4 regions of the Paenibacillus sp. ClWae2A genome follow, and region 2 is predicted to be linked to each of the others. Evidence: a T-box and tRNA genes for the amino acid it is inferred to sense, from the RefSeq annotation. Region 2 holds a T-box; the other regions hold tRNA genes.
What was found. A T-box is a leader RNA that pairs with one kind of tRNA and senses whether it is charged. The one in region 2 lies ahead of leuS (leucine--tRNA ligase), so its partner is inferred to be a tRNA-Leu.

Region 1 (7,870 bases), on a different contig from region 2:
ATCCATATATTGGATTTAAATTGATTTTATTATGCGAAAATACAAAAAAAGGGGGGGTTGGGGACACGTATCATAGGTAAAGTAGAAGTGGGAGATTTATAAAAACGAACCTAGGAGAGTGTTACATTTGAAAGCGAAGAAAATAATTACTTTTGTCCTGGCATGTACGATGGTGTTCTCAGCAATTGGAATGGCAGTTCTCCCTATAGGGACGGTATCTGCTGCGGATGCATCGGGTACTACAGCGAGTATTTCTGATATTTTGAAGAACCAGCTGCCGGATGGAGGTTGGAGGAAGGATTATAAACAGACAAGTGGAGAGTGGGCGAAGTCCACGATAGACAACAAGGCTACATACTCAGAAATTAGAAGATTGGCGAAGGAATTTAAAAAGACGAATGATCCGCGATACTCCACAGCTGCAATCAAAGGAATTAACTTTTTGATCAACATGCAGTATTCAAACGGCGGATGGCCACAAGTTTACCAAAGCTCTGGATATCACAAGCACATTACTTACAATGATGATGCCATGATTAACGTAATGATCATGCTGGATGAAGTAGCAGCACGCAAAGGTGATTTCTCGTTTATCGACAGCACACTTGCTAACCGAAGTAAAAATTCAGTTGCCAAAGGTGTGGAGGCGATTCTGAATACACAAGTTGTTTCAGGGGGAAAGCTGACAGCATGGGGACAACAACATGATTCCAGTTCCCTTAAACCAGCGAGCGCAAGAATCTACGAAGTACCATCGCTGACAGCTGGAGAGAGTGTGACGATTGTTAAATTCCTGAAAACCAGACCTGCTAACACTAAAATTACCGCATCCATTAAAGGAGCGGAGGCTTGGTTTAACAAGGTGAAAATTACGGGTTACAAGTATGAAAGAGCAAATGGGGACAGCAAAATTATCGCTGATTCCAATGCGGCTCCGATTTGGGCACGCTTCTATGAAATAGGAACGGATAAACCAATCTTTATTGGTCGTGACGGGGTAGTTAAATACAAATTAAGTGATATTGATAAAGAAAGAAGAGGCGGTTATGCCTGGTATGGCAACTGGCCATCCAAGCTGTAATTTGTAGTATGCCTCCGTTTTAATGAACCAAATTATTAGCAGTTAAAGGTAAAGCCCGATTCGACATGGACGTCTGGTTCGTGCTTTATTGTTATTATTTTCAGTGTTGACATGATAGGTTCCGCATGATATATTATTTCTTGTCGCCGAGATTAATCACGGTAGATACGATATGCGGTCGTGGCGGAATTGGCAGACGCGCACGGTTCAGGTCCGTGTGGGCTAACCCCCCGTGGAGGTTCGAGTCCTCTCGACCGCATCTAATAAAAATACTCCTTGAGCTAACGCTTAAGGAGTATTTTTATTGCATTTTTTGATATAACACTAACATTAGACTTGAGTATCCAAGAGGTTAGTGCTTCGCTGCAAGTAGAGCAAATGGTCTTCCATCAGCCAAACGGAACGGTTATTGCGCCGCGGTAATATTAATGCTGTCAATATTCGGTCCTTCCGTTCCGGTGGTAACCACTTTCAATGTATTGGTCCCCGTGTTCATGGGGACCTGTATTGTTTTTTCAACCCAAGTGGACCAGCTTCCCGTTGCCGGAAAGGGCTCGTTGCTGATGACTTTGGTTCCGTTAACAAAAATGTCGAGGTTACGGGTTCCGCTTTCCAGTGCATAACGAAACTTTACGTTTTTGGTACCTGTGGTAGTATTGTTAATGGCGTTCCATTGAATGGCTGAACCAGTCATCGCATTGAAGTTGACATACCCGGAACCAGTGTAACCAGGATAGATCGTTTCAATGGCAGCTTCCGTAAGTGTCGTTCCGGTCTCTGCTTCATAAGTAGTACCGCTGCCTGTATTTCCGCCGTTATTCCCGCCAGTAATGTTGGCAACAAATGTTGTTACGCTCTGAGCCGGGAGCTGTGCCGTGAAGGCTCCATTGGATACGGTAAGCGAAGCCCCGCTTGCCAGGTTGCGACTGCTGTCCGTAACCCATGAGGACACAGTGGAGGCATTACCATTCTGCAGAACGAATTTTTGGCTTGTGGCCGAAGTTCCACGGTTAATTGCCACGACGACGACTTTGTTATCACCTTTGTAGGCTGAGACAAATGTGTTCGTATCCGGATTTTTCGTTGCATCCACTCGGAGGTAGCCTGGACGCACGAATTTAGAGAAATGAGCCATATTATAACCACGTTTGCTTATGGTACCGTCCTCTTTCATTGGACCATACTGTCTGCGGATGTACCACCACACATAGGCTTGGAAATCACCTTCTACCATGGCATTGTGCATGTGATAGGAAACGTCTAGTGCTTCAGGCCAGCGGTCTGCTGAGTTGTTGTCACTGTTCGGAACATACACCTCAGTCATCCACAGTTCTTTACCGGCTCCTTTTTGCTTAAAGAGAGGGTATGCAAAATTCGAAATCTGGGTTCCATACGTATGTGCTCCCAGAATGTCCATGTTGGCAAGTGCCTGCGGATCATTTAGGATTGGGTCGGAAATGTTCTTTAAGTACTGGAAGGATTCAGGCGCCATAACTTTGGTACCTTGGATGGACCCGGCATTTTCTTTCATGAATCGAAGGATCTCTTGTGGAGTCCACCAGGTCCAGTCATGAGCATAATCCGGTTCATTTTGCACAGAAATGGCATACAGATCTACGCCGTTATTTTTCATGTAGGTTACAAAGTCGTTCAGATGTTGCGCATATGCGGCATATTTGTCGTATTTCAGACGCTTGGCATTGGTGTCCCCATTGCGGTTGAATGTTTCAACCATGCTGCTCGGAGGATTCCATGGGGATGCGAATACGATAGCCCCCTTTTCAATAGCCCGTTTGGCTGTGGCAACTTCACGATACCAGTTATTGGAATCCGGATCGACGTAGATCCTGAGAATTGAAAAGCCTAACTGATTCTGGTCATTACCGAAAGCAGTTTCACGTTGAGCGGGAGTCAGATCACCAATCCAGGCAGGAAGGTTAATGCCCCCAAAGCCCTTGATCAGTTGTTTTTCCGAGGACAAATTAATGTTGGCATCGCTGGCTGCTGACACGTGTGTCGGGGTTAACATCAGAGGCAGAGCCGTTAAACAGGCCAAAAGAACATTGACTGATTTTTTCCATGTCCATTTCAACTTCAAAATATTCAACCTCCTCGAAATAATTTATTTAATGAAAGCGTGTTCATAAAACTAGCCAAGCAGTGATGATAATGTTGTGATCACATCCTTTTCAAGTGAATTTAATGAAAAATAATGTTTTCAATAGTAAATTTTACTATATCTTTTGATAGAAAAATACCTGACATATTACAGGTTATTTGTAGATTATTATCTTTTTTTAAGAGATTCATCATTATTTTATCAAAAAAATAAGAATAAAAAACCGTTCATTGGAAGGGTCTTCTAATCCATGAGTTATTCCAAAAATAGAGGGATATTTCATCAATTTATTTTTTATGTCAACCGGTTGACACATCGCTTCTCAAGCGCTTATGATAAAGCTGCATCAGAAATGTATGCGCATTCATAACAAACACCTGGGGGGAAGTTAAGCATGAAAAAGAAATGGGTTTCGTTTGTTGGCGTAATTTTGCTTATATTACTGATTACGGCCTGTTCATCAGGCAAGGAATCAGATTCACCGAATCAGACAGTGTCAAACGGCGAAAGTGATTCATCCAAAGAGGTGAAGCTTACCTTTTTCAACACATCTGCAGAGGTTAATTCGGTTTTTGAAAGTCTTTTTAAGAAATACCATGAGCTGAATCCCGAGGTTACTATTGAATTGATTCCTACACCGATTGGCGGAGCACAGCTTGAGAAGTTCCAATCTTTACTCGCATCTGGAAATCCGGCGACCATAGCCAATCTGGATGCGGGCACGATTCTGCAATATAAAGATAAATTCCTGAACCTGGATTCCGAAAAGTCAAAGTATGAGGGATTAACGAAGCCCGGTGCGGTAGAAGGTGCTTTGCTTGATGGCCAATTCCTGGGTGTACCTTGGACAGCGCAAGGATACGGACTCTTGTATAACAAACGTGTGGTTGAAGAAGCCATAGGCGGAACATTTGACCCCAAATCGATTCAGACCCGGGATGATCTGGAGGCTGTCTTCAAAAAAGTGGAGGCCGCAGGCAAATCTCCGGTTATGATTCATGGTGCTGACTGGTCGCTTGGAGCGCATTATCTGGGACTCACGTACTCGCTTCAATCAAACAATGTAGATGACAACCGTAAATTCGTTGAGGATCTGGAAAAGGGGACGGCTTCCCTTGCAGACAACGCTGCATTTAACGGATTGATGGACACGTTCGATCTGCTTAAAAAGTATAATGCCCGCAGCAAGGATCCGCTTGTGGCAGATTACAACAAGGACAGCGCAGATTTTGCGAAAGGAGAAACGGCTTTCTATTTCATGGGTGACTGGACATGGGCTGTAATTGGCACCCTTGAAGGTCGTGATCAAGAGTTCGGCATCGTTCCTGTACCGATCAGCAACAATCCGGATGATTATGGCAATACACAGGTTGCTTATAGTGAGCCAAAGCTGTTTGCTATTGATAATTCAGGTTCTACCGAAGCACAGCAGGCTGCTGCCAAAGCATTTATTGAATGGGTTGTAACGAGTGATGAAGGGCAAGAGGCGATTGTAGGCCAGATGGGTCTGGCGTTGCCGTACAAAGATGTCAAAGTGAAAGGCACTAACATTCTCTCCGATGCGGTTAACCAGTACGTAGATGAGGGCAAGGTGCTGAATATCAGTGTCATTAACTATCTGCCGCAAGACTACTGGGCCAAGACCGGAGCATCGATGCAGAAATATTTGGTGGATGTGATCGATCGAAAAGGACTGATTGACGAGGTTCAAGCCTACTGGGGAACTCAGGCAGGGAAATAACGAATGAACAGGCAAGGTAACCAGAAGGATGGGCATGAACTCAGTGTGTTCATCCTTCATTCCTAAAGCGACTAGGGGGACACAGGAGGTCATCATGGATAAAAAAATACGGATAAGGAATGCAGGCACATTTTTGCTTTTTGGAGGTCCTTCCGTTATTGCGTTTCTAGCAGTTGTTGTTGTCCCTTTTATCGTTGGTTTATATCTTACCTTCACAAATTGGGATGTTCGTACAGGAGACAACACCTTTATCGGTCTTGCGAATTATTCGGCAGTTATGCAGGATACCGTGTTTTGGACACAATTGTGGTTCACCCTGAAGTACGTCTTTTTTACGGTCCTTATTGCAAACGCTGCTGCTTTTTTTATTGCTTTGGTTTTGACAGGCGGCGGCAGAGGCGAACAATGGCTTCGAACCGGATTTTTCACTCCTAACCTGATCGGAGGCATCATTCTCGGGTATCTCTGGCAAACGTTGTTCTCACAGGTTCTTCCGTATTTAGGGGACAAATATAGTTGGTCCTGGTTTGAAACATCATGGTTAACCAATACGGATACGGCATTTTGGGCACTTGTCATCACAACATCCTGGCAATTGATCGGTTATTTGATGATTATTTATATTGCCGGTTTTGCAGGTGTTCCGAATGATGTGCTGGAAGCGGCGAGCATAGACGGAGCGAGCCGATTGGCGACCATCCGCAGAATTATGCTTCCGTTAACGATACCTGCCATCGTAATTTGCGTATTCATTTCCATCTCCAGATCATTTTTGACCTATGATATTAACCTGGCTCTGACCAAGGGAGGACCATTTAACTCCACAGAACTGGCAACGTATCACATTGTACAAAAAGCATTTTTATCCAACCAGTACGGAGTGGGGCAGGCGGAGGCCGTAGTGCTCTTTGCTGTGGTCGCCATTATTGCGTTAACTCAATCTTATCTGCTTAAGAGATTGGAGGTCGAGTCCTGATGAATGCCCGTCGATTTCTTCCGCAGCTGAAGACCGCTCTGCTGTATGGGCTATTGTTTATTTTTTTGACGCCGTTTTTGCTAATCATTATGAACTCGTTCAAGTCAACCCAGCAATTTGTGGAGAATCCACTATCGTTGCCTACCGGGATTGAATTTGGCAACTATGCGAGCGCGTTTGATAATATGGATTTCCTGAACGGATTCATGAATTCCTTCATCATCACCGTTGGTGCGGTTTTACTGATTCTCTTTTTCTCATCCATGACCGGGTATCTGTTTGTAAGATTCAAGTGGCGGGTGAACGGTATTCTCTTCTATGCCATGCTGGCTTCACTGGCACTGCCGTTTCAGGTGTTAATGATTCCTCTCGTGATGTTATATGGCAACCTGAACTTGCTCGACTCCAAGGTTACTTTGCTCTTCATGTATCTTGGCTTTGGTGTACCGTTCGGCGTATTTACGTTCCACGGGTTCATCAAGGGCATTCCGTTTGAGCTTGAAGAATCTGCGTTTATTGAAGGAAGTTCCCGGGTTCGAACCTTTTTCCAGATTGTGTTGCCCCTGTTAAGGCCGGTATTTGTAACGCTGATTGTGCTGGACGTCTTGTGGATCTGGAATGATTATCTGCTGCCAAGTCTGGTGTTATTATCACCCGCGCACAAGACGTTACCACTATCCACCTATAACTTTTTCTCTTCGTATTCCGTTGACTATGCACCCCTGATGGCAGGATTGATTATGACGATTATCCCTGTGCTGATCATGTATTTGCTGCTTCAGAAACAGATCATCAAGGGCATTACGGAAGGTGCATTGAAATAGTATGTAGAGGGGGATGGATGAAATAGGAGAATGAAAAGTCTATAATGAGTAAAAAAGCAAGGTGGTTAACGGATATGCCCAAGATCGAGGATGTAGCCAAAAAGGCGGGAGTGTCTGTCACAACCGTATCGCGTGTGTTAAACAATAGAGGTTACATTAGCGAGAAAACACGTGAGAATGTATATCGTGTTATGAAAGAGCTTGATTATCAGCCCAATGAGATGGCACGAGCTTTATTTCGGAGAAAATCGAATATGATTGGATTGATTATTCCTGATGTCTCCCATCCGTTTTTTAGTGAGCTGACGTATTATCTCGAGTATTATGCGGATAAACAGGGGTATAAGTTACTGCTCTGTAACTCGGATCGTGACATTGTCAAAGAGAGTAAGTATATTGATATGTTGAAAAAAAACAAAGTTGACGCCATCATTACAGGCAGCTCTGTGCTTGATGTCGAGCATTATCTGAATCTTAATCTGCCCATTGTTTCTCTGGATCGCGAGGTGGCAGACAATATTCCGGTGGTTTCTTCGGACAACGAGATGGGGGGCAGACTCGCGACGCAGTTGCTGCTTGATAAGAAATGCAGACAGCCTGCATTTATCTATCGAGGTATCGGTGGTCCACATCATGTGGCGTTGCTGGCGAACGGAAGAGCACAAGGCTATGATGAAGTCGTGACTCAGGCGGGCTACGACCCGATTCATTTGCAGCTGGATGCGTCTGTTAAGGATGAACAGGAGATTGAACAAGAGATCATTCGCTTCCTTCACGAATATCCGCATGTGGATGCTATATTTGCAAGCAGTGATGTGATTGCAGCCGAAGTTGTGCAGGCTTCTCGTCAGGCAGGAAGACGGATTCCCGAGGATATTCGAATCATTGGTTATGATGATGTCAAAATTGCTTCTTTGTTAAGTCCACGTCTAAGCAGTGTCAGACAGCCCATAGAGGAGATGTCCGAACGGATTATCGATTTGGTGGTGAAGCAAATTAATGGAGAAGATGTGCCAAATATGAACCTATTTCCGGTCCAGTTGGTTGAACGGGAAACCACATAGAAGGAGTGCTTTGGAAAGGGCACACTTTTTGTGTGTTAAATATGTCAACCGGTTGACATAAGAGT
Region 2 (7,870 bases):
CAACGGCTGCCGGAATGCACCCACATGTTGATGACGTACCGGTTGATCCTGCACTGATCCGTGAAGGAGCAGCGGTGAGTGATCTGATCTACAATCCGTTGGAGACCCGTCTGCTTCGGGAGTCACGGATGCGAGGATGCACGGTGCACGGTGGTCTGGGGATGTTTGTATACCAGGGCGCAGTGGCCTTTGAGCATTGGCTCGGCATTCCGGCTCCTGTGGAGACGATGAGACGAGCAGTACTGAACAGTTTTGAAGTGTGAAAATGATATTAAGAGTACAGGCAGACGACGAGTACAGAACCAATCTGAAGAAACGAAGTGGTCGCTTAAAAGCTTTCTGCAAGAAAGCTGCTTCGGAAGCATAAGCTATCACCGGATTTTCCCTTTGTGAAAAGGGATCAGAAAAATCTGGGGATAACAGCGATCGGAAGATGGTACTGCAATCGGAGTCACCGTGTGTACTCAGTGATCATTTTCACCATTGAAAAATAATAATTGAATGGTCAGGTCCGGACAGTTTTTGCGCTGTAGATCAGGGCCTGCTCAACATAAGGAGTATGGAGTATCCATGTTAAACGGTAAACAAAAGCGCTTTTTGCGGTCACAGGCACATCACCTGACCCCTGTATTTCAGATTGGTAAAGGTGGAACCAACGAGCACCTGTTCCATCACATCGAAGATGCGATTGAGAAGCGCGAGTTGATGAAAGTGCAAGTATTGAACAACAATGACGAGGACAGAAAAGAGATGGCAGAAGAAGTTGCCCGTGAAACGGGAAGTGAGCTTGTACAAGTCATCGGTAACACAATCATCCTGTACAAAGAATCGCGCGATAACAAACAAATCGAACTACCTAGATAAGGGAGCGTGACGCGGGTGAAGATCGGCATCATGGGTGGTACGTTTGATCCGATCCACATGGGACACCTCCTGGCAGCTGAAGCGGCAAGGGACTCACATGCACTGGATGAGATCTGGTTCATGCCTTCCCATGTTCCACCTCACAAACGCGGAGCCGGAGCTTCGGGACAGCAACGTCTCGATATGACGGAAGCAGCTGTGAAGGGTGTGCAGCAATATGAGGTGTTGGGTATCGAGATGGAATTGGGCGGAGTGTCTTATACCATCGATACGATGAAGGAACTGTGGCGTCGCCATCCTGAACATGAATTCTATTTCATTATCGGGGCGGATATGGTGAACTATCTTCCCAAATGGGAGCAGATTGAAGAACTTGCCGAACGCTTAACCTTTATCGGAGTTGGTCGGCCGGGCTTCCAGTTACATCTGGATGATTTACCAGACGAGTTACAGGATCGGGTCTTGCTGGCCGAGATGCCCTTGGTCGATATTTCATCGACAGCCGTACGCAGACGTCTGGCCAAAGGACATTCGGTACGCTTCATGATTCCTGATGAGGTGCACCAATACATTGTAAGGAGCGGTTTATATGGCACTAAGCCGTGATGAACTGATTCAAGCCGTATCCGGACAAATGCCGGAAAAACGCTGGAAGCATACACTGGGTGTAATGGAATCGGCAGTGATGTTGGCTGAAAAATACGGGGCTGATCCTGTGAAAGCAGATCTGGCAGCGATATTGCATGATGTGGCGAAGTACTGGCCCGTAGCCGAGATGGAAGCGGTCATCCGTGATAACGGATTAAACCAGGAACTTCTGCAGCATGACAAGCAACTCTGGCATTCCGAAGTCGGTGCTTTTGTAGCCAAGCGTGATTACGGTGTGGAAGATTCCGAAGTTATTAATGCCATCCGGTGGCATACCTCGGGTCGGGTAGGCATGAGCTTGCTGGACAAAGTGGTATGTCTTGCCGATTACATTGAGCCGGGACGAGATTTCCCGGGAGTGGATCATATTCGCGAACAGGCTGAACGTAGTCTGGAGGAAGGTTTAATTGCCGGATTCGATTCGACGATCAGCTTGCTGATCTCGCAGCGACGTGTCATTTATCCTTTGACCATGCTGTCGCGCAATGACTTGATTGCACAATTATAGATTATGGAGGTTGGTTCATGACAGTATCATCGAAAGAACTTATGAATATGGCGGTTGCTGCCGCTGACGACAAAAAGGCATCCAATATTGTAGCATTGGATCTGATTAATGTTTCCCTGGTGGCCGATTATTTTGTTATTTGTCACGGGAATTCCGATACACAGGTACAAGCCATTGCCACTGAAATTCGCAAACAGGCTCATGCAGCCGGAGCGACGATCAAAGGTATCGAAGGTATGGATTCCGCACGTTGGGTATTGATGGACATGGGCGATGTTGTTGTTCATATCTTCCACCGTGACGAGCGTGAATACTACAACATTGAACGACTATGGTCTGATGCCAAAGTGGTGGAAACTGTATGAGTTTGATTGCTGGAACAGTCGTCTCTTTGCCGGTTTCACGTGAAGTGTCTCCGTTTGGCTTCTTTTTGACGACAGGATCGGAAGATGTACTGCTTCACTACACCGAGTTAACGCGGGATATTAAAATTGGTGAGACGCTTGAGGTATTTGTATTCTTTGATACCGAAGATCGTCTGGCCGTAACGATGAAAAAGCCTTATCTCATGCTTGGCGAAATGGCACGACTGGTTGTGGCTGATGTTCACCCACGACTGGGCTGTTTCCTGGAAATGGGACTTGGACGGCAATTGCTGCTTCCTATTCGTGAACTGCCTGAACTGGAAGAACTGCGTCCTCAAGTGGGGGATGAAGTTTTTGTAATCATGGAACATGACAAGCAGGGACGTCTGCGTGCCAAATTGGCCGGGGAACGTGAGCTTTCACCATTGTCTTTCCATGCTCCAACTTCATGGTTAAACGAGTGGGTTGAAGCGACGGTATACAAGCCTCTGCAGATGGGTACTTTTGTACTTGTAGAGGGCGGTGTACTGGGCTTTGGCGCGATTGGTATGATTCATTCATCTGAACGTAGTCATATGCTGCGCCTTGGTGAGAAAGTGAAATGTCGGGTGACACTGGTACGTGAAGACGGACGTGTGAATCTGGCCATGACTCAACTCAAACAAGTTGGACGTAACGAAGATGCAGACAAGCTGCTCGCCTTTATGAAAGAGCGTCCTATGGGCGGCATGCCTTACTCGGATGCAACTCCGCCGGATATCATCAAGCAGCGCTTTGGCATCAGTAAGTCTGCGTTCAAGCGTGCCTTGGGCAAATTGATGAAGGACGGACTGGTGGTCCAAAAGGAAAGCTGGACGTATCTGTCCGAATCTGCTCCTGCGGATCAAAGTGAAAACAAGTAATTCTTTTGATTAAATAGTTGTAATATGGAACTCGGAGAAGGCAGGGATAGGCTGGGTAAACACCGGATGCCCCTGTCTTTTCTTTTGTTAGCAGGATTGGAAAATGAAATTGAAAGTGCGGTGCCTGACATGTCTTACCGGAAATTTGCCTATGTGTATGATGAATTAATGGAAGATATGCCTTATCCGGACTGGATAAGGTTTGCAAGAACAGCATGGGAAAAGCATGGAATGCCCAAAAGTGTCGCTGAACTTGGCTGTGGAACGGGCTCCATTACGATCCCGCTCGTGAACTCCGGTTTCGAAGTTACAGGCATTGATCTTTCAGCAGATATGCTGTCGGTTGCACGTAGCAAGATGGAGGCTACGCCTCAGGGTCATCGCTTGTATCGGGAAGGCAGTGTACGTTGGGTGCAGCAGGATATGCGGGAATGGCGAGTTCCGGAGCCTGTGGATTCGGTGATATCTTTCTGTGATTGCGTCAATTATCTGCTTGAACAAGAAGATGTTGTTCGAACATTTCAACGGACATACGAGATGCTGAAGCCTGATGGAACGTTTTTGTTTGATGTGCATCATCCCAATACGCTTATTCGTTATGATGAGGAGCAGCCTTTTGTACTGGATGAGCGCTCCGTGTCGTATATTTGGACTTGTGATCTGGACCAGGATCGCTGTGAGATCGAACATCATCTCAGTATTTTTTCGCGTGTGGATGATGGTAACAAGGATATGTACCAACGGTTTGAAGAAGTTCATGTCCAGCGTGCATATAACCCGGACTGGATGAAGCTGGAGTTATCCAAGGCAGGCTTTAGAGACGTGAAGGTATATGCGGATTTTGAATGGAAAGAGGCCGGAGACAGCGCACAGCGCTTGTTCTACGTGGCTGTGAAGTAAGAGCGAATAATGAGAACTGTCCTTATGTTTGTATAAGGGCAGTTTTTTTGTTTGATTTTCCATGGAGAATGAATAAAAAGTTTCTGTAATCCGGCAAAGAACTGCTAGGAAAGACTTACGAGCGTGACAAAAAGTATTGCCAGTTAAAGCAAAGGAGGCGATAATAGTCGGATAGAAAGCGTTTTCTAATGGGATCAATAGTCGAGGTGAGGTGTAGAGGTGGAAAGTACATATAAAACAAGACTTACGTCAGAACAACTGAATGCCATAATAGAGCAGCATTTCTCTGCAAGTATAGAGGACTACAAGGAAATGGTGGATGGCTGGGCCAATCATGCATATCTCATCACACTGAGTAACGAACAGCGAGTGGTACTGAAAATTGCACCGTCGGCTTCGACAAATCTGATGCGTTGTGAGCAGGATCTCATGATTGCCGAGGTTGAGGCGCTACGCCTCATCAAGGAGCTACAGGATGTTCCCGTGCCCCAAGTGTTGGCTTATGATGATTCGTTAACTATGGCTTCAGCGCGTTATTTTATCATGGAGTACATGTCTGGAACACCCTATAATCAGGTCAAGGATCAATATTCTACGGAAGAGCAGGAAGCCGTTGAACAACAACTGGGGCGTTATAATCGTCGAATTAATGAAATCAAGGGTGAGAAGTTTGGATATTTCTCGGAGCAAAAACAGCGATATTCCACATGGAAAGAAGCATTTATGAATCTGATGGATGACATTCTTACCGATGGGGAAGAAGCCGGAATTACATTTTCGATCGACTATACTGAATTGAGACGCTTGATTGAAGATAAGTCGGATGCGCTTAACGATGTCAAAGAACCTGTTCTTGTCAGTTGGGATCTGTGGGATGGCAATGTGTTAGTAGACAAAGGTCGTATCACAGCGATTATTGATTTTGAACGTTCACTGTGGGCAGATCCTCTGATGGAGCATTATTTCAGTCATTTTAACTATACGCCCGGTTTTGTGAAAGGGTATGGGCATGCGATTACGACTGAAAGTGAGCTGAAAAGAAGAAGTCTCTATGACTTGTACTTTGATCTGGTGCTGCGCATTGAGTGCGCTTATCGTCAATATGATAATCAGGAACATGTGAATTGGACCATTCATAATCTGGAGGAAGGCATTGAGCGTTTTCGGTTATCCTGAACAGCAACCAGCGTTATGAACAGTACGAACCGTAGACTTCAAGATGGCGATTATAACGTGTAATATTGACTTTGGGCTTGCTTTTTTATATAATGGTCCCGATATTGTATACATATTTCGATGATAAGGATCAGTAGTAATTCCTGTACATAACAGAGAGCCGGCGGTTGGTGCAAGCCGGTTGACAGTGATTTGCGAACTCGCCTTGGAGAAATGCGGTGATTACAACATTCTGTTTAACCTGCTTGGATAAAGCTAGGGGTCAGGAATGGAAATCCGCATCGGTTAACCGCCGTTACAGGTCCAAAGGGAGTGGATGACGAAGCACGTTCGTCCGCTAACTAGGGTGGTACCACGGGAATTCAACCTCTCGTCCCTAGCGCTGCAAACGCTACGGGATGCTGAGGTTTTTTTGTTGCAATTAAAGCTAAAGCGAATAACCTGAAGGAGGAACAATAGATGAGTGAGAATAACCAGTCGAAACACGGCTATCAGCCACAAGTCATGGAAAAAAGTTGGCAGCAATACTGGGATGCAAATAAAACGTTTAAAACGGGTGAGGACCCTGCTAAACCGAAATTTTATGCTTTGGATATGTTCCCTTATCCATCCGGTTCGGGTCTGCATGTAGGCCACCCGGAAGGATATACGGCAACAGATATCGTTTCCCGTTACAAACGTATGCGCGGTTACAATGTATTGCACCCAATGGGTTGGGATGCTTTCGGTCTGCCTGCTGAGCAGCATGCACTGGATACAGGTGAACATCCACGAGATATTACATTCCGTAATATTGACAATTTCCGTCGCCAGATCAAATCGCTTGGTTTCTCCTATGACTGGGATCGTGAGATCAGCACAACGGACCCTGAGTATTATAAATGGACACAATGGATCTTTATCCAGTTGTACAATAAGGGCCTCGCTTATGTGGATGAAGTCGCAGTTAACTGGTGCGAAGCGCTTGGAACGGTACTGGCTAATGAAGAGGTTATTGATGGCAAGAGTGAACGTGGTGGACATCCGGTAGTACGTAAACCGATGCGTCAGTGGGTCCTGAGAATTACCGAGTATGCAGAGCGTCTGTTGGAAGACCTGGAAGAGCTGGATTGGTCTGAAAGCATCAAGGATATGCAACGTAACTGGATCGGTAAATCAACAGGTGCAGAAGTGGTATTTGCCATTGAGGGTCGCGAGGAAGTTATTAAGGTTTTCACTACCCGTGCGGACACATTGTTCGGTGCGAGCTTTGCAGTACTTGCTCCGGAACATGAATTGGTAGAAGCAATTACAACCGATGACCAACGTGAAGCGATTCAGGCTTATCAGGAGCAGGCTTCTCGTAAGAGTGATCTGGAACGTACAGATTTGGCCAAAGACAAAACAGGTGTATTCACTGGGGCTTATGCAATCAATCCCGTTAATGGTGCAAAACTGCCGATCTGGATTGCTGATTACGTTCTTGCAGGTTACGGTACGGGTGCGGTTATGGCTGTTCCGGGTCATGATGCACGTGACTGGGAATTTGCGAAGCAGTTTGGTCTGGATATCATTGAGGTTATTCAAGGTGGAGACGTTACACAAGAGGCATATTCCGGTGATGGCGCGCATGTGAATTCCGATTTCCTGAACGGACTGAACAATGAAGAAGCGGTTGCCAAGATGATTGCTTGGCTGGAAGAGAACGGCAAAGGACAAGGGAAAGTAACCTACCGTCTGCGTGATTGGCTGTTCAGCCGTCAGCGCTACTGGGGTGAGCCAATCCCGATTCTGCATCTGGAAGACGGAACGATGAAGACAGTACCTGAGGATCAACTTCCACTGCTGCTGCCTGATATCGACCAGATCAAACCTTCGGGTACTGGAGAATCACCACTGGCGAATGTTACGGAGTGGGTGAATACGGTAGATCCGGAAACGGGAATGAAGGCACGTCGTGAGACCAACACCATGCCACAATGGGCGGGTAGCTGCTGGTATTACCTGCGCTTTATCGATCCGCACAATGACAAGGAACTGATCTCCAAGGAGAAACAGCAGCAGTGGCTGCCAGTTGATCTGTACATTGGCGGAGCAGAGCACGCCGTACTTCACTTGCTGTACGCTCGTTTCTGGCACAAAGTGCTGTATGATCTGGGTGTTGTGGAGACTAAAGAGCCTTTCCACAAACTGGTGAACCAAGGTATGATCCTGGGTACCAATAATGAGAAAATGAGTAAATCCCGTGGTAATGTTATTAACCCGGATGAAATCGTCAATGAATTCGGTGCAGATACATTGCGTCTGTACGAGATGTTCATGGGACCATTGGAAGCGACAAAACCGTGGAATGCAAACGGGGTTGAAGGCATGCACCGCTTCCTGTCACGTGTATGGCGTCTCTTCATTAACGAAGACACAGGAGCCATCAATGACAAGATTACGGTGGACGGTGGAACGGATGAGTTCAAACGGACTGCTCACAAAACGATCAAAAAAGTTACGGAAGATCTGGAACATCTGCGCTT
Region 3 (7,870 bases), on a different contig from region 2:
GTCTACTGAGGAATCAGCGGTGTTGGTCGCAGAGGATATTACAGTGGCCTTTGGTGGGTTCGTTGCTGTTAAAGGCATGAATCTGAAGCTGCATGAACATGACTTGCATTTTCTGATCGGACCGAATGGTGCAGGGAAAACAACGATGCTGGATGTGATATGTGGTAAAACCAAACCCATGTCCGGCTCGGTGAAGATAGCGGATGGCACGGACTTGACGCGATTGAGGGAACATCAGATTGTTCGCAAAGGTGTGGGACGCAAATTCCAGGCGCCATCGATCTTTGCAGGTCTGACGGTGCAGGAGAATCTGACGCTGGCGGCGGAGACTCGTCGTTCCCCTTTGCAAGCCATTGGCATTCGGAGATATGGGAAAATGAGTGCTGCCATGGAGCGTGTTACCCTCCAGATTGGTCTGCAAGACCGCGTTGATGCTCGTGCAGGAGCGTTATCGCATGGGGAGAAGCAGTGGCTGGAGATCGGCATGTTGCTTCTGCAGGAGCCGCGTGTGTTGTTGTTGGACGAACCAGCTGCAGGCATGACGGATGAAGAAACACACAAGACCGGGCGACTTCTGCAAGAGATTGCGCGTGAACGCTCGGTTGTGGTGGTGGAGCATGATATGGAGTTTGTGAGAGAGTTCGCAGCCAAGGTAACGGTGATGCATGAAGGGAAACTGCTGAAGGAAGGTACGATGGCGGAGGTACAGGCAGACCTGAAAGTGGCAGAAGTGTATCTGGGCAAAAGGAGGGATGACCATGCTGTCGCTGCATCGAATTGAATCCGGCTACGGGGAAAGCAATGTGCTTCGTGGTGTGAACCTGGATGTACAGCCTGGACAGGTGGTGTGTCTGATGGGCCGTAACGGTGTAGGTAAAACAACGTTGATGAAAACATTAATGGGGCTGCTCAAAACACGCAAGGGCAGTATTCAGTGGCAAAACCAGGAGATATCCACCTTGGATACAGCCAAGCGGGCAAGGGCAGGGATTGGTTATGTACCGCAGGGGCGGGAAATTTTCCCGCAGCTGACGGTGAAAGAAAATTTATTGCTCGGTCTGGAGACAAGTGGCCCGGGAGTAAAAACGTTCCCGGAGGATGTACTGGCGATGTTTCCAGTGCTTGCTACGATGTATGGACGGCAGGGCGGGGATCTGAGTGGTGGACAGCAGCAACAGTTGGCATTCGCCCGGGCATTGGCTTCGCGTCCGGGGTTGTTGCTCCTTGATGAGCCGACAGAAGGCATCCAGCCTTCTATCGTGGAGGACATTCGGCAGGTTATTTTGCAGCTCAAGGCAAAGGGGAACCTCTCGGTTCTGCTGGTAGAGCAGAATATTGATTTTGTACGAAGTGCCGCAGATTACATCTACATCATGGACAAAGGAACCATAACCCTGCATGGGACACCGCAAGAACTGGATATGTCGCAGTTTGAACATCATCTCTCCGTGTAGTTGCAGTTAATGTGTCGTGTAGAGAAAGGTTTCAGGAACGCTTGTCCAGGATATTCGAGTATTTCGGATATAACCGCCGGATGCATTCCGGACAGATGTCATGGGTGAATTCGGCGTGGGTATGCTTCTCTAGATAACTCTCAACGGAGTTCCAGTGTTCCTCTTCGTCCTTGATTTGTTTGCAGACCGCGCAAATAGGCAGCAGTCCACGCAATGTACGCACTTCAGACAATGCTTTCTTTAATTGGTGTTCTGTCTTTTTCTGTTCGGTAATATCCATGTGTGCAATCAAAGCGAGATCGGTATCCAGCATTGAATTTGCATAAGATAGAGGAGTGAGTTCCACACGAAACCACCTCTCTTCGTTGTATACAGTATACACGCAGATGTCATATGTATGATTTCGATTAAAGGGTATTCCGCGTTCTTTCAAATTCTGTGCGACAAGTGCCATGTGTGCGTTCTTGCCACGTTTTGCCCAAGCTTCCGTCAGGTGCAGGTAATGTCTATGACTACTGTGTGTATCCGGGTTTGGTGAGCATTGACCGAGTCCCTGCTGCCAGGCACGGTTACAACTTTGGATAATCCAATTGTGATCAACGATGATGAGCTGGTGAAGTATGGACTGGAACGACAGCCTCTCCAGATCGGATGTAACATGTCTCATGGATGGGACCCTCCTTTGGCAGAAATCTTATCTCAGTTCATCTGGAATATCCAAAATATCAGCGACCAGGTGCCTGAATCGGGTTGCTTTGCGTGTGCCGTGAATAAGATTGGATAAACGATAGGGTGGGATGCCGTGCTGTTCACAAAAAGTCTTCTGGTCCACTTGAAGTTCGGTTAGCCGTCGTTTGATGGCCCATCCGAACGGAGTCACTGGTTTTTTCTTGTTCAAAAGGGTTCACCCCTGATTAGAATGTAGTATTCAGCCGCCCTTTCTTCATGTAAAATATATAGAAATGCGAGCTGTATGTTTCATTATATACGTAAATTCGTCATCTAACAATTAAAAAAGACGGAAAAAAGTGTATTTTGTGATGATAAATGGCGTAAATACGTAAATAAAACAAATAAAATGACAAAAAACACGTCGGCAATGAGGTTGCCGCGTGTTTTTTAGTTTGTCTGAATAAAGGGGAGCAGGTATGAGGAGGAAGAGGATTAGGCCCTGTAGGCATGAAGTCCAGCTCCAAGCATATGGAAACTGGGGAAAAATGATTTCATGGACATCGAGGTTGGCTGTGCCAGTCCATCCGCAGCCGAGGCGCTGACGGTCTTCCATTCATTCTCCAGATCTGTGGCCAGGCGGACCATCAGATCCTTGGTTGTATCGTTGTTCAGGGGAATGACTTTGGAGGCTTCGGTTATGCAGGCATTCATGGCTGAATGCAGGTAACCAAGGACCGCCTCCTCGACCGGGATGTCGAGGTGGTGGTTAATCCAGGCGTGAACAGTGGAGAGGCAGCCAACCGAATCGTATTTGGCAAAGATCTGTTCGAGCTGGCTGAATTCAATCCAGGGGTGCAGAGCGCGTGCAAGTCTGATCAATCGTTTACCCATGGCGGCAGCTTGTTCTCTGAGATCTCCAGGGGTTCGCTGAACATGGACGAGCTTGTCGATCAGAGCTATCCGCCATGTATCCTTGTGATCTGCTGCGGTATAGATGCCTTTGATGGCCATGCCTTCAAGACGAACGATGCTGGGATGCAACTGACAACGCATGAATGATTCGAGATCTTCAGCATTACGAATGGTACCCTCCTTCATATGGATATCCATGCCGAAGGAATGGGTGAACCCTCCAACCTGAATAGAGGAATCAAGCAGTTTAACATAATCGAGTAGCTTATTCCCACGGTTCACAATCATTCGCCTCCTGTGTTCGCTAAATGTCACTTTAAGTAACATTTATATTCCTTTTTGTTTGCTTTATGTTTGTAAATCCGAATTATATGATAGTTATCATCCCATAAATGTCCGCTTTTTGTCAATAGTGTGATTGAAATTCAATGGATTAAATCTGAAATTCAATATTTGTGTTATTTTATATAACTTGTTGCGTTATTTATGTGGAGAAGTGCAGGGAGGACTATATATAAATGAATCAACAAGATCGCTATAGCCGAAAAGAGGGGATCAAATCTAATGATATGCAGTTCATGGATAAACATGACGAGAATATGCGTTTTTTGAGGAAAATGCCTAGCTGAAAAAGAAGCATGAAAAAATACTTTACTTTTAGTTCTGAACCCGGTATAATCAATTCTGTTGCCGATTATTTACGACATGCGGTCGTGGTGGAATGGCAGACACGCTATCTTGAGGGGGTAGTGGGCGTATGCCCGTGGAGGTTCGAGTCCTCTCGACCGCATCATATGAACGATTAAGAAGAAGCTTTCCATTAATGGAAAGCTTCTTTTTTTGTCTTTTTGAACAGTCTGACATTAAGGTTTGAGAAAAAAGGCCATCCATTACCGGGGCAATGCTGCTCTACCTTCCGGCTGCGGGTGGCCAATGTATTATTTTTGCAGCAAATTCTTGATATCTTCTTCAATCTTGTCCGGTGTTGTTTTGGGAGCATAACGTTTAATGACCTGTCCGTTCTGATCCACAAGGAATTTGGTGAAATTCCATTTGATTGCTTTGGATCCGAGCAGGCCGGGTGCTTCTTTGCTAAGGTGCTGGAAGAGAGGGTGAGCGCTTGAGCCGTTCACATCAATTTTCTCAAACATGGGGAAGCTCACGCCATAATTCATCTGACAGAACTCGGCAATATCGTCGGAAGATCCTTTTTCCTGTGCAAACTGGTTACTTGGAAAACCAAGGACTTCAAAGGGTGCATCCTGGAACTTGTCTTGCAATTCTTGCAGACCTTTGAATTGAGGTGTAAGTCCGCATGAGCTTGCCGTATTCACAATCAGTAACACTTTGTCACGGTAGTCGGACATTTCAACTTCTTGACCGCGAAGGGTATTCACTTTGTAATCGTAGACTGTCATCTAAATCGCCTCCATGGTATCATCTGATATCTCTTATTATATTGGTTGCAATTAAATAATGCAAAACTAATATGGTGTTAAAAGAATCAAAACAGGCAAGTTGTGCAGAATACGTGAATGAATTGCGAAGGGAATTTCGTCAGAGTGAGAATTAGATAGATTTAAAGAGATGGATAGAGTATGACCTTATTGTAAGCGTTATTATATGTGAGTATTGCCGAAAATCTGTCGATTCGGTGATCTGTGCGGACTTTACACCGTCATGGCACGGGTGTATGATTCATAACGTAATTTCAATTTAAACTAAATTGTACCTGAAAAACGAAACAAACGATAATATCGCTCGATCTTATTTTAAGATATACGAACGATGTTTTAATCGCTGAGTTTCCATTCATTCATGAGTGGGAAACGGGGGAACCAACAGAATGCGCTGTCCAGGACAGTAGGCATTCATGGGGTGAATTTTCCGGTGACAGCCGGAAATAGGGCGACTCTCGCGCCCGAATCCGTCAGCTAACCTCGTAAGCGTTAAAGGGAGAGGCAACAAGCCGTACGCTGGTTCATGGCGTTTTCGCCATGGGTTCTTTAAGAAGCGTTCGGGAGGCCTTGGTCCCCCACGCTTCTTTTTTGTTGTCTTTTCACGCCAAGGGAGGAACGAATGATGGATACTGAGATGATCTTAGTGACTGCTCCAAATGAAGCAGGACGCAAATTTATCAAATTGCTGATGTACAAAAAAATGCCGTTTGCCGTTCTAACCAACAGTGCAGGGGAAGAGCGCAGACTCCGTAGAATCGGAGTAGAGCATGTCATTCGCATGAATACGGCTGCAGCTCAAAAATGGTTTTTGCCGCAGGGCAGCGTAGGCAACGTGTTTATTTTCGAGAACAGCCTGAATCTGACCTGTCGTTATTTACAGATCTGCCGTTCATGGACATCGAAATCCCTGTGCGTCATTACGGAGCAGAGTCATCCAAAGGGCATCTATCGGGGCATGGGCGCAGACCGGATTGTATATTCGCTCAATGGGGAAGTTGGCTTTCTCCTCAATGGTTAATGCCATAGCTTGTGATTGCTCAGGTGTGAGGTGCCTGTTATAATTGAATGTATCGATAAACGGAAGTTTGAGGAGACTCATGCAAGATGGTGAGTCTTCTTTTTTATGGTTTTAAAGGTAGTTCAAAAAGTCTGCTTTTGATTACGAAGGATGCCTAGCGGCATCATCAGCATCGAATATGAAATTCAGCCGAATAAGAATATGCTTACGAAGTATGTTTCCTTCGGAAACATTGTAGTTGCTCACGTAGTTTTCCCTACGCTCCGCTACTCCATTTCTAGCTTCATTCCATCTTCTCGGTACTGAAGACCAGACTTTTTGAACACGAACTTTTAGATTAGGATCAGGAATCACCTGTGGCTTACAAGGAGGAATTGGCGTGCCGGATGTAGGTGGATTGAAATGGTTGTTTTTTGATGTTGGAGATACACTGGTGGATGAATGGGAGCCGGTTGATGATATTATCGGACAGTTCGTCCGCGAAGCCTGTACTTTGGGGTATCCGGTGAAGATTGAGGCGGTACGTGAACTGTTCGCGAACTGTTACCAGAAATATGAGCAATGGCCTATGAGAGTGGCGATTCGCACATTCATTGAAGATGAGGGACACCAGAAACAGATTCAGGACAAGCTGAAGTTTCAAAAAGATCTTGAGCGTCCTTTTCCTTCAGCGGATTCTGTTCTTCAGCAGTTGTCACGGTATTATCGTATTGGTATTATTGCCAATCAGAGTCCTGGAACGGAAGAAAGACTGGAAAGCTACGGACTGCGGAAGTATGTTGATGTTCTGGCCTGCTCGGCTGAAGAAGGGGTGTCCAAGCCAGATCCCGAGTTATACGCTGTGGCCCTGAAACAGGCAGGCTGTGCGCCAGAGGAAGCCGTCATGGTCGGGGATCGGATCGATAATGACATTATTCCTGCTCGGAAGCTGGGCATGCGTACGATTCGAATTATGCAGGGTTACGGAAGATTCCAGCCAGAACTATCGGATGACCAACGTGCGGATTGGACTGTTGATTCATTGGATCAACTTCTGCCGTTACTGATACCAAATCAGGATTAGATGATTGTTTATTGGAGTTTAGAGTTTCACTATAAAAGGAAAAACGTTGCTGTACTGCAACAATAAAGGCTGATCAACTTGGGTATTAATTACCGGAGTTGATCAGCCTTTTTAGTATTTGGTCGATAAGAACGAGATTAGAATAACCGGATCGTCTGAATGATCAGATATACATTCAGCACAACAATAATCGCGGTAATGACCCATGAGATGATTTTGAGCCACAATTTGTTGGCGAATGCACCCATGCTTTTTTTATCACTCGTGAACATCACCAGGGGAATTACAGCAAAGGGTAATTGAAGCGACAGCACGACCTGGCTCAAAATGAGCAGTTCTTCTGTGCCGTGTTCTCCTGCAATCACTGTGACAATTACCGCCGGGATGATGGCGATCAGACGTGTGACCAGTCTGCGCAGCCATGCCGGAATTCGAATGTTCAGGAAACCTTCCATAACGATCTGCCCAGCGAGTGTACCTGTAAGGGTAGAGTTCTGACCTGAGGCTAACAGCGCCACACCGAACAGGATACTTGCAACGGTTGTACCCAATAGAGGTGTCAGCAGATGGTAGGCATCAGCGATCTCGGCAACCTGCGTCATGCCAGCACTGTGGAATACAGCAGCAGATACAATCAGGATAGCCGCATTGATGAACAGGGCCAGTGTCAACGCGATTGTAGAATCCATGGTCGAGTACCGAATGGCTTCTTTTTTGCCCTGTGGTGTCTGTTCGATCTGACGGGTCTGCACAATGGAAGAATGCAGGTACAGATTATGCGGCATCACGGTTGCTCCGATAATACCAATGGCGATATAGAGCATAGCAGGGTTTTGCAGAATCTCAACATTTGGTACAAAACCATGGAGAACACCACCCATATCCGGTTTTGCCAGGAACAGGTCAATCCCGAAGCAGAGGGCAATGGTCGCCATCAGCACAATGACGAGTGTTTCCAAGGCGCGGAAACCTTTGTTTTGCAGGACAAGAATCAGTAGCACATCAACTGCGGTGATGATAACGCCGTATAACATGGGGATGTTAAATAACAGCTTTAACGCGATGGCAGAACCTATGACCTCAGCCAGATCGGTAGCCGCAATGGCAAGCTCACACAGAATCCATAACATCATGACAACAGGCATGCTGAAGCGTTCGCGACAGGCTTGTGCAAGATCCCGTCCAGTGACGATGCCAAGTTTTCCAGCCAATGATTGCAATACAACGGCCATCAGGTTTGAGAGCAGGATAACGGATAACAAGGTATACCCGAACTGCGAGCCGCCTGCGA
Region 4 (7,870 bases), 180 kb from region 2:
CGCAGCTCAGCAAATACGTCATTAGCCTCCAAATGGGTGAAAGGTGCTTCCTCATCGTACAACCAGCTTTGCAGGGAAGAGAATCCGTAGATCAGGCCCTTCGGCATTCTGCCGTAGTCCGCTTCCCTGTGATTGAACTCATATGAGTTAATCCCTGCGAGGAGCGCTTTAGGATCAAAACCTTCTTTTACCACACGCTCAAGTACTTCTTTGACCGTTCCCAGGAAATCCTCTTTGCTCGCCAAATTACTCTTCTTCAGTCCAACCGTGAACACAGGCTGATACAGGCTGTCATCATACGAACCGTAGACGTCCTTCGCAATGCCCTTATCCAGCAACGCCTGCTTCAGTACCGCTCCCGGAGCGTTCAGCAAGGCGTATAACAAAATTTGGAACGAAATGTTCAGTTCCTTGTCCAGACTTGTGCCGATTACCGCGTTATAGGTCAAGAAGCTGTTATCCACTTCCGATTCCGTACTTCCCGCAGAGTAAGTCTTAACTGTGTCTACCCGTTCTGCAAAAGCAGGTTGAAGTTGAATGGCCGAATCAATCTCGATTCGATCATATGCACTCAGATAGTTTTCATCCAGCCATTGCAGCTTCTCTTCCATATCCATATCCCCGTAGAGATAGATGTAACTGTTGGAAGGATGGTAGTATCTCGTGTGGAAATCCAGCAGCCCCTGATACGTTAAATCCAGAATAGCTTCCGGGAATCCGCCAGACTCGGAGGAGTATGTGGTATCCGGGAAAAGGGAGTTCAGCACTTCTCTGCGCACCATTCGTTCCGGTGAAGAAAAGGCTCCCTTCATCTCGTTATATACAACTCCGTTGTAGGTTAACTCATCGTCAGCAGAGGTCAAGTTGTAGTTCCAGCCTTCTTGCAAAAATATCTTTTCATTCTCATAAATATTTGTATTTAATACCGCATCCAGATATATATCCATCAGATTATGGAAGTCATGATCATTACGACTTGCGATCGGGTAGATCGTCTTATCGGGATACGTCATGGCGTTAAGGAATGTATTCAATGAACCTTTCAGCAACTCAACAAAAGAATCCTTGGCCGGAAATTTCTTGGACCCACAGAGCACGGAGTGTTCGAGGATATGGGCTACCCCTGTATCATCTTCCGGAGGTGTGCGGAAACCGATACTGAATACTTTGTTGTCGTCCTGATTGGACAAAAGTACAATTTTGGCTCCGGATTTCTGGTGTTCCAACAGATACGCATCCGATTTGAGTTCTTCGATTCTGCGCTCCTGTAACACCTTGTATGGCTTAAGCTGTTTCAACATAAACTTGAGTCCTCCGTCCATAAGATTGTTTTATTGGTTTTGTGACTCTACATAAGTTCAAATATGGTTATTTACACGGGCACTCCGATGACAGAACAACAGCTGTCCTCTCCGTTATCGTGTAAATGTGTAGTTGAACTTATATCGTTCAGCAAGGTAAAGGTAATATATGCCTATGGATAGTATACACCATTGTCCCGTCTCTTCATAAAAGTCAGATAAATGTACCTTCTGATATGTATTATGCAGGGTTTATGTTTATGAACTGCATGGTGATGTGGTCTGCAATGAAGTGACAATCATATTAAAGAACACAAAAAAAGATCGTATGACGCTTGGTTAACAAGCGTCATACGATCTTTTTTTTTAAGATGCCGAGGACCGGGATCGAACCGGTACGGTAGTCACCTACCGCAGGATTTTAAGTCCTGTGCGTCTGCCAATTCCGCCACCCCGGCAGGATTATGTATTTCTTGGCGACAAGAAATATCTTACCATGAACTAATTAACTTTGCAACACTTTTATTAAAAATAATCTAACTATATAAGTTTAACTAATGATTTACACGATAACGGAGAGGACAGAAAAAACTGAAAAAGCGAAGCGTTCGCCTAAAAGCTTTCTGAAAGAAAGCTGCATCGGAAGCATACGCTATCACCGGATTTTCCCTTGAGAAAAGGGAATCGAAAAAATCTGGGGATAACAGCGATTAGAAGGTTATTCTGTCATCGGAGTGTCAGTGTAAATAATCTTTGGTTCAACTTATATAAATGAAACAGGCACTGCAAGCGTCAGCTCACAGTGCCTAGAAAGTCCGAGTTGCGGTCCCGGACTTCCGGTAAACCAATCTATATTAAGGGAGGTGTGAGATAAGAATACCTCCCCAACATTAAAGAAACCTAAAATCAGCCTTAAATTAAACTAAAAAAGTAAAATAGGTCGAACACGAGCCGCTTCTTCCTCACTGCACTCCACGATAACCAAGATATGGTCCTTTAACAGCCAATCTTCGTAATACCGCGCATCCTCCTCCGAGATCCCCGCTTCAGTCAGTGTAAGCACCAAATCATCGGTCTCACTCCCAATCTCATTACCAGCGAGTCTACGCACTGCATTACCGATCGCCATCGTCTGATCCATTCGCTTCCCCAGACCAGCCAATATGCCTTGCAGAGCGCCAAAGGCACCATCTGTTCCGGCACCCTTCAAAGGTTTGGGCAGCCCCGTCTTTTCGCTCACCAGTTCCAGATTAAGCTGTTCCTTCGCCACCGCTCCTAAATATTTTTCCTTGATGCCTTCCTCTTTCACCTGATTCAGCATCAGTATAGCCTCGTTCTCGGTACGGGCCAGCCCAATAATCAATTGTGTCATTCCGTTCCCCTCCTTTTACCCTAATATAACCCCGTAATCCCCATTCAAAAACGGATCATCCACAGCTAAGACAAATCACCTAGAAGAATGTTGATTTCTCTTCTGGAAATCTATACCTAGTTCTGATAGACTAGATAAAGAAGACAAATTAACCATTGAAAACATTGACATATGGATTTAACATCTCATAATCAGGAGCAATGACTTATGAAAAAAGAGGTAGAAATTGCCATCCGACGCAAACAACAGATCATGGTTCGTAATACAAGCGGTCAGACGGTAACCGGATTTCCCGAGCGTACCGCTGATACATCCATTCTCTCCTTACGTACCGTTCACGGAAGTCTGTGGATACCGTTTGATGAGGTCGAACATGTTACGCGCCTGTTAAGCATCCGGTCTCATCATTTAAGCGGAATGCAACTCGTATAGTCGGATCTGTAATCCTAGAAACTCAGTTCCCGTATAAATACGTTAACTAGATTTATTTATGCCAGCACTTCATACCAAAAAAAACCAGACGCATGAACGTCTGGTTTTTCTCTTCTACTTATCCTGTACCAAGCTGCCACTGCCTCACAACAAAGGCCTTTCTATCCTTTTTTTCTGTCAACCCATATCCTCTTGTTACTTCACTACAAACTTCACTCGTGTTCCATCCGGATATGTACTTAACTGATTCCCTACCCATGAACCTGCACCGCGATTATCCTTTGGGCTAATATACTGAATATCTGCACCTGTTCCTCCCTCAGCACACATCGCCATGGGCCACTCGTCGCGATCCTTACCTTTTTTGACCGGAACACCCTTGAGTGATAAATCCCGATTGCCTTCGGCTCCATTACGATCAATGGTGCATACATCCGAATGCCCTGCCTTGATAGCAGCTTTAATATGGTTGGCTGTTTCGGGATAACGCTCTGAAGGGAACGTAATGGTATGGTCTACACTCTTATTTGTCCCTCCGAATGGATTAGGTATCTCATCCGGCCATTCTCCCCCAGCCCAGGCATAAAGGGCTACCAGCAGCATCGCTACCAGCGTCAGAACCTGCTTTTTGAAGCCTTGCTTGCCTTTGCGTTTTCGTCTTGTGCGTCTCTTACTCATGCTGTGTCTCCCCCATTCAACACTTGCATTATAACAGAACGCCCGTTCGTAAAACAATCCAATAAAAATAAAAAAACAGCCGAGACCGCCGGCTGTCCTGCTAGATTGATTATCCTACATTGGGAATGGCCTGTTGGCGCAGCAAGGGTAGTGTCACCTCAAACTGTGTACCTTTCCCCTCGGTACTCTCCACCGAAATCTGACCATTCATCAGTTCCAGCAGTTCTTTGCAGATGGTCAGACCAAGCCCACTTCCACCAAATCGGCGCGCATGGGAGATGTCGGTTTGGGTAAATGCATCAAACAATTGTTCGATCTGATGCTGAGGAATGCCGATTCCCGTATCACGCACAGAGAATACCAATACAACGGTATCCATCAGTTGTTGCCTCACATCCACCTGTAACTGCACTTCACCCTGTTCTGTGAACTTGATCGCATTACTCAGCAAGTTATCCAGTACCTGTCGAAGTCTTAGCGGATCACCGATAAGCACATCAGGAACATTCAGATCAGCATGGCAGAGCAGACGTATTTGTTTATTCCGTGCCGCAGGCTCATGTGTCTTCACAATCTGTTGGATCAGCTTCAACGGCTGAAATTCAATGTTTTCAACATCCATTTTGCCTCTGCCCAGCTTCGCCATATCCAGGCTATTGTTAACGATGTTCAGCAGTGCCTCACTCGATTGACGTGCAAGCTCCAGATATTCTTTCTGCTCATCCGTGGTTTCACCCATACCAGCAAGTTCGATCATGCCCATAATGCCGTTAAGCGGGGTACGAAGCTCGTGATTCAGCTTTCCGATGAATTCCAATTGCCCTCTGCTGTTCATCTCAGCCATGGAAGTTGCGAACTTCAACTGCTGTTCGGCATACTTCCGTTCTGAAATATCATATTGAATGCCTACAAAATATAAACACTCTCCGGATTCATTAAAGATCGGATCAATATTCAGTTCGTTCCAGAACTTCTGACCACTTTTTGTATAATTTAAGATATCAATCTTAATGGACTGTTGTTTCTTTATTGCATCACGAATCTGCATTACTGTTTCGGGGTCTGTATCCTGTCCTTGCAAAAATCGGCAATTGTGTCCGACAGACTCTTCATACGTGTATCCTGTAAGCCGTGTAAAGTGTTCGTTTACATACATGAGCGGAAGTTCAGGCAAGGTAGCATCGACCACCGTCACGGAGGACTTTACTTTCGAGATGATAAATTCCCATTGTAATGGGAGTTGATTATGTTGGCTCATGCCTTCCTCCTTCATCTCACACACGTTAATGTTTATATATTCTGCAATCGTTTATAAGGGATATAAAACTAACCAGACGGAATGTGTTGATATAAATTCAATATATTTTAATTGTAACATAGTTATTCAAGTCATGTGGTTCTTGGGTAATAGTTGATAACTAACATTCCACAATAACCTAACTACTCATCAGGAGGAACATACATGAAATTTTTGTTAATTATCATCATTATTATTTTGATTGTAGTCTTTTTTACCAGACGCAAACGTTAAGATAAGCTCCGTTATGTAAGTTAGAAAGGAAGATGGGTATGAGAACCCTCTTTTTTATATTCATGGTACTCTGTATCATCAATCTCTGTTTCCCAAAATTCGGCTGGTATCTGCGTTATGGCTGGATTTCCCGGGGTAAAGACGAACCTAGCAGGCCTTATATGACTATGGTCAGAACGACCAGCCTGCTGATGTTGCTTATCGCCTTTACACTCGCTATGGCATGAACTATAGGCATTGGTAGATGACTGCCCTGTTGGGCAGTTTTTTTGTGGTGAAATGATGGGAAAATGATAACTTTGTTTGTGGTGCAATGATGACAATGCCCGTAATATAGATATATCGTTTCGGAAAGGACATCATTGGCATGAACATCGCATTTTATCCATACTGGGCCGCCAAAACGCTGCTCTCGCTTATTAATGTCATATATATCATGGTCATTACTACGTTTATATACGGTCACACTGGATCGGTACTCTCTGCTGCAATGTTTCCACTTATTCAGATCATTGCACGCACAATAGCAGGTTTCACTTTACCATTACTTGTGAACCGTTTCCCATTCTCCAGACTATTGATCAGCATTTCCATAGCCAAAACATTCATCATGACCTGTATAGCCATTTCATTGAATCACTTGATTTCACAACTGCCACTTCTATTGATCGGAGTGGTTATACTATCCTTTTTGGACGGATGGGAAACTCCGTTACTGAAGGCTTTAACCCCACGATTGGTTCAAGGTGAAGACCTTATAAAAGCAAATAGCCTGCTATCTTTCTCCAATCAGACTGTAACCATTGTCGGTTATGCCATGACGGGATTCGCCGTGATGAACTGGGGGGCGTCACAGACCTTCTGGGCAGCTACAAGCCTGTCCTGGGCCGTTCTGATCTTCCTAAATGCCCTTGGCTCGCTCACACGGAATGTAGAACAACCCCAGAAATCTGCTGTATCGCGGAATGTATTGAGGGAGGGTTGGAGTATTCTTTGGAACAATCCAACCCTACGACTGATTACGCTGATGGACATTGCCCAGGCTCTTGCGGGTTCCATCTGGATCGGAGCTGTTACGCTAGCCTTTGCAAAAGAAGCTCTGGGACGAGGAGAAGGTTGGTGGGGACTCATGAACTCGAGTTATGCTGCTGGAACCATGCTTGGAGGTATTCTGGCTCTTGCACTGGCCAAACGTATTCAGAAGCATCTAATCGCTAGTATGACCATGGGATCTCTTCTCTTCAGCCTGCTGACCGTCGTTTATGGTCTAAACAACCTGCCATGGCTCGCTCTGGTGTTATGCATACTCATGGGTCCAGTTCATCAGATTCGTGATGTGGCTCAGCAGACAACGCTTCAGAACAGTGTACCTGTCGAATCCCTAACCAAGGTATACGCCACACATGGCGTCTTGATATCCACGGTTATGAGTGTATCCATAGTCATCTTTGGTCTAGTCGCCGATCAACTGGGCGTTCGATGGATATACCTTATCGGTGGAGCCTTGTTTATTGTGTCTGCGATATGCTCATTATCGTTGAGCAGGATTCACAGGAACCATCCCATTGCTAAACATACGAAAAATATGTAAATCAAAAGAGACGAGCAACATTCTGCTCGTCCCTTACAATCTCAATCTCAATCCAATCGATAATCCGTCAGCGGCTTGCCTTTTTTATAATACAAAGTAGGTGACAATATATTGAAGAAAATATGCACATCCGGCATGTATGCTTCTTCCAAAATAGCTTGCACCGACGATGCAATCCGATTATGAATTTCCTGGTCACGTTGAAACATCAGAATCTCTATAGAAGCCGGAGAAGGTGTTAGCGCTTGTACATCATGACGCTCTGCCTTCATTCTCTCCCTTGGAATATGAGTAATTAGGGCCATCTGCTCTGTAATTTGAGGTACAACTTCCTCTAGCTGAGGACCTGTGAATCCTTTAAAGCGAATAAACGGCATTGCTATCCCTTCAATCTCTGTTAATAGTCTCTTATGTGATTTTAAGCACATTGTTTTCAGTTGTCAAATGTCATAGATGGCATATGTTGCTTCTTATAAATAGGAAAAGCCCCGCTGAAGTCTCAGCGGAGCCACTGTTTGCACGTTTCGATACGTGACTTACAGCCAGAAAGATTTTGTGATGATCACGAGCAGGATGAAAAGCACGAGAATTGCACTTGTAGAAGTCCATCCGCCACCAACATTACAACAACCGTATCCAACTTGACTCATTTGATTGGCCTCCTTTGAATTTCAAGGTATGCCATAACATATGCGTATTCCGTGCAAGTGACAGGGCGAATTGGCAAGTTCAACAGCCCATTCATCTGGGATTCATACCCGTTGATTTAACCGGATGGGGCGATGGAGATTTTCAGTTGTTTTTCTTTTGACTCCTGAGGTGAAGGGTCTGTATTTCCTCTATCCAGAAGGATTGTACAAGTACGTGTATCACTTCGGGATGCCAGAACAACCTCTCCATCAGGTATTATACAATAGGCGATTGGAATGGAGATCTCGCTATCACGGTACGAACCATCCGCATGG

Region 1: it has a tRNA-Leu gene. The T-box ahead of leuS (leucine--tRNA ligase) is inferred to sense a tRNA for this amino acid. The anticodon was not compared.
Region 3: it has a tRNA-Leu gene. The T-box ahead of leuS (leucine--tRNA ligase) is inferred to sense a tRNA for this amino acid. The anticodon was not compared.
Region 4: it has a tRNA-Leu gene. The T-box ahead of leuS (leucine--tRNA ligase) is inferred to sense a tRNA for this amino acid. The anticodon was not compared.

The regions. Positions count from the first base shown of each region.
Region 1 is NZ_JAULSQ010000002.1:525,119-532,988, reverse strand. Features, by position in the region: gene pelA (pectate lyase) at 128-1,081, shown strand; tRNA gene QVE09_RS08375 (tRNA-Leu) at 1,256-1,340, shown strand; gene xynC (glucuronoarabinoxylan endo-1,4-beta-xylanase XynC) at 1,488-3,173, opposite strand; gene QVE09_RS08365 (ABC transporter substrate-binding protein) at 3,595-4,941, shown strand; gene QVE09_RS08360 (carbohydrate ABC transporter permease) at 5,036-5,917, shown strand; gene QVE09_RS08355 (carbohydrate ABC transporter permease) at 5,917-6,741, shown strand; gene QVE09_RS08350 (LacI family DNA-binding transcriptional regulator) at 6,816-7,805, shown strand.
Region 2 is NZ_JAULSQ010000003.1:537,756-545,625, reverse strand. Features, by position in the region: gene aroE (shikimate dehydrogenase) at 1-263, shown strand, start outside; gene yhbY (ribosome assembly RNA-binding protein YhbY) at 571-864, shown strand; gene QVE09_RS13695 (nicotinate-nucleotide adenylyltransferase) at 880-1,470, shown strand; gene yqeK (bis(5'-nucleosyl)-tetraphosphatase (symmetrical) YqeK) at 1,454-2,020, shown strand; gene rsfS (ribosome silencing factor) at 2,038-2,385, shown strand; gene QVE09_RS13680 (CvfB family protein) at 2,382-3,287, shown strand; gene QVE09_RS13675 (class I SAM-dependent DNA methyltransferase) at 3,417-4,187, shown strand; gene QVE09_RS13670 (phosphotransferase family protein) at 4,407-5,363, shown strand; T-box leader at 5,475-5,744, shown strand; gene leuS (leucine--tRNA ligase) at 5,823-7,870, shown strand, end outside.
Region 3 is NZ_JAULSQ010000007.1:102,662-110,531, reverse strand. Features, by position in the region: gene urtC (urea ABC transporter permease subunit UrtC) at 1-9, shown strand, start outside; gene urtD (urea ABC transporter ATP-binding protein UrtD) at 1-781, shown strand, start outside; gene urtE (urea ABC transporter ATP-binding subunit UrtE) at 759-1,454, shown strand; gene QVE09_RS20280 (nitrogen regulation protein NR(II)) at 1,486-2,121, opposite strand; gene QVE09_RS20275 (hypothetical protein) at 2,149-2,352, opposite strand; gene QVE09_RS20270 (urease accessory protein UreF) at 2,619-3,320, opposite strand; tRNA gene QVE09_RS20265 (tRNA-Leu) at 3,746-3,828, shown strand; gene QVE09_RS20260 (glutathione peroxidase) at 3,977-4,456, opposite strand; cyclic di-AMP (ydaO/yuaA leader) riboswitch at 4,827-5,002, shown strand; gene QVE09_RS20255 (HAD family hydrolase) at 5,118-5,516, shown strand; gene QVE09_RS20250 (HAD family hydrolase) at 5,896-6,579, shown strand; gene QVE09_RS20245 (Nramp family divalent metal transporter) at 6,717-7,870, opposite strand, start outside.
Region 4 is NZ_JAULSQ010000003.1:354,715-362,584, forward strand. Features, by position in the region: gene QVE09_RS12835 (insulinase family protein) at 1-1,301, opposite strand, end outside; tRNA gene QVE09_RS12840 (tRNA-Leu) at 1,674-1,759, opposite strand; gene QVE09_RS12845 (hypothetical protein) at 2,224-2,673, opposite strand; gene QVE09_RS12850 (hypothetical protein) at 2,881-3,105, shown strand; gene QVE09_RS12855 (NucA/NucB deoxyribonuclease domain-containing protein) at 3,301-3,783, opposite strand; gene QVE09_RS12860 (sensor histidine kinase) at 3,893-5,041, opposite strand; gene QVE09_RS12865 (DUF6199 family natural product biosynthesis protein) at 5,353-5,541, shown strand; gene QVE09_RS12870 (MFS transporter) at 5,682-6,905, shown strand; gene QVE09_RS12875 (DUF1904 family protein) at 6,953-7,282, opposite strand; gene QVE09_RS12880 (YjcZ family sporulation protein) at 7,442-7,555, opposite strand; gene QVE09_RS12885 (hypothetical protein) at 7,672-7,870, opposite strand, start outside.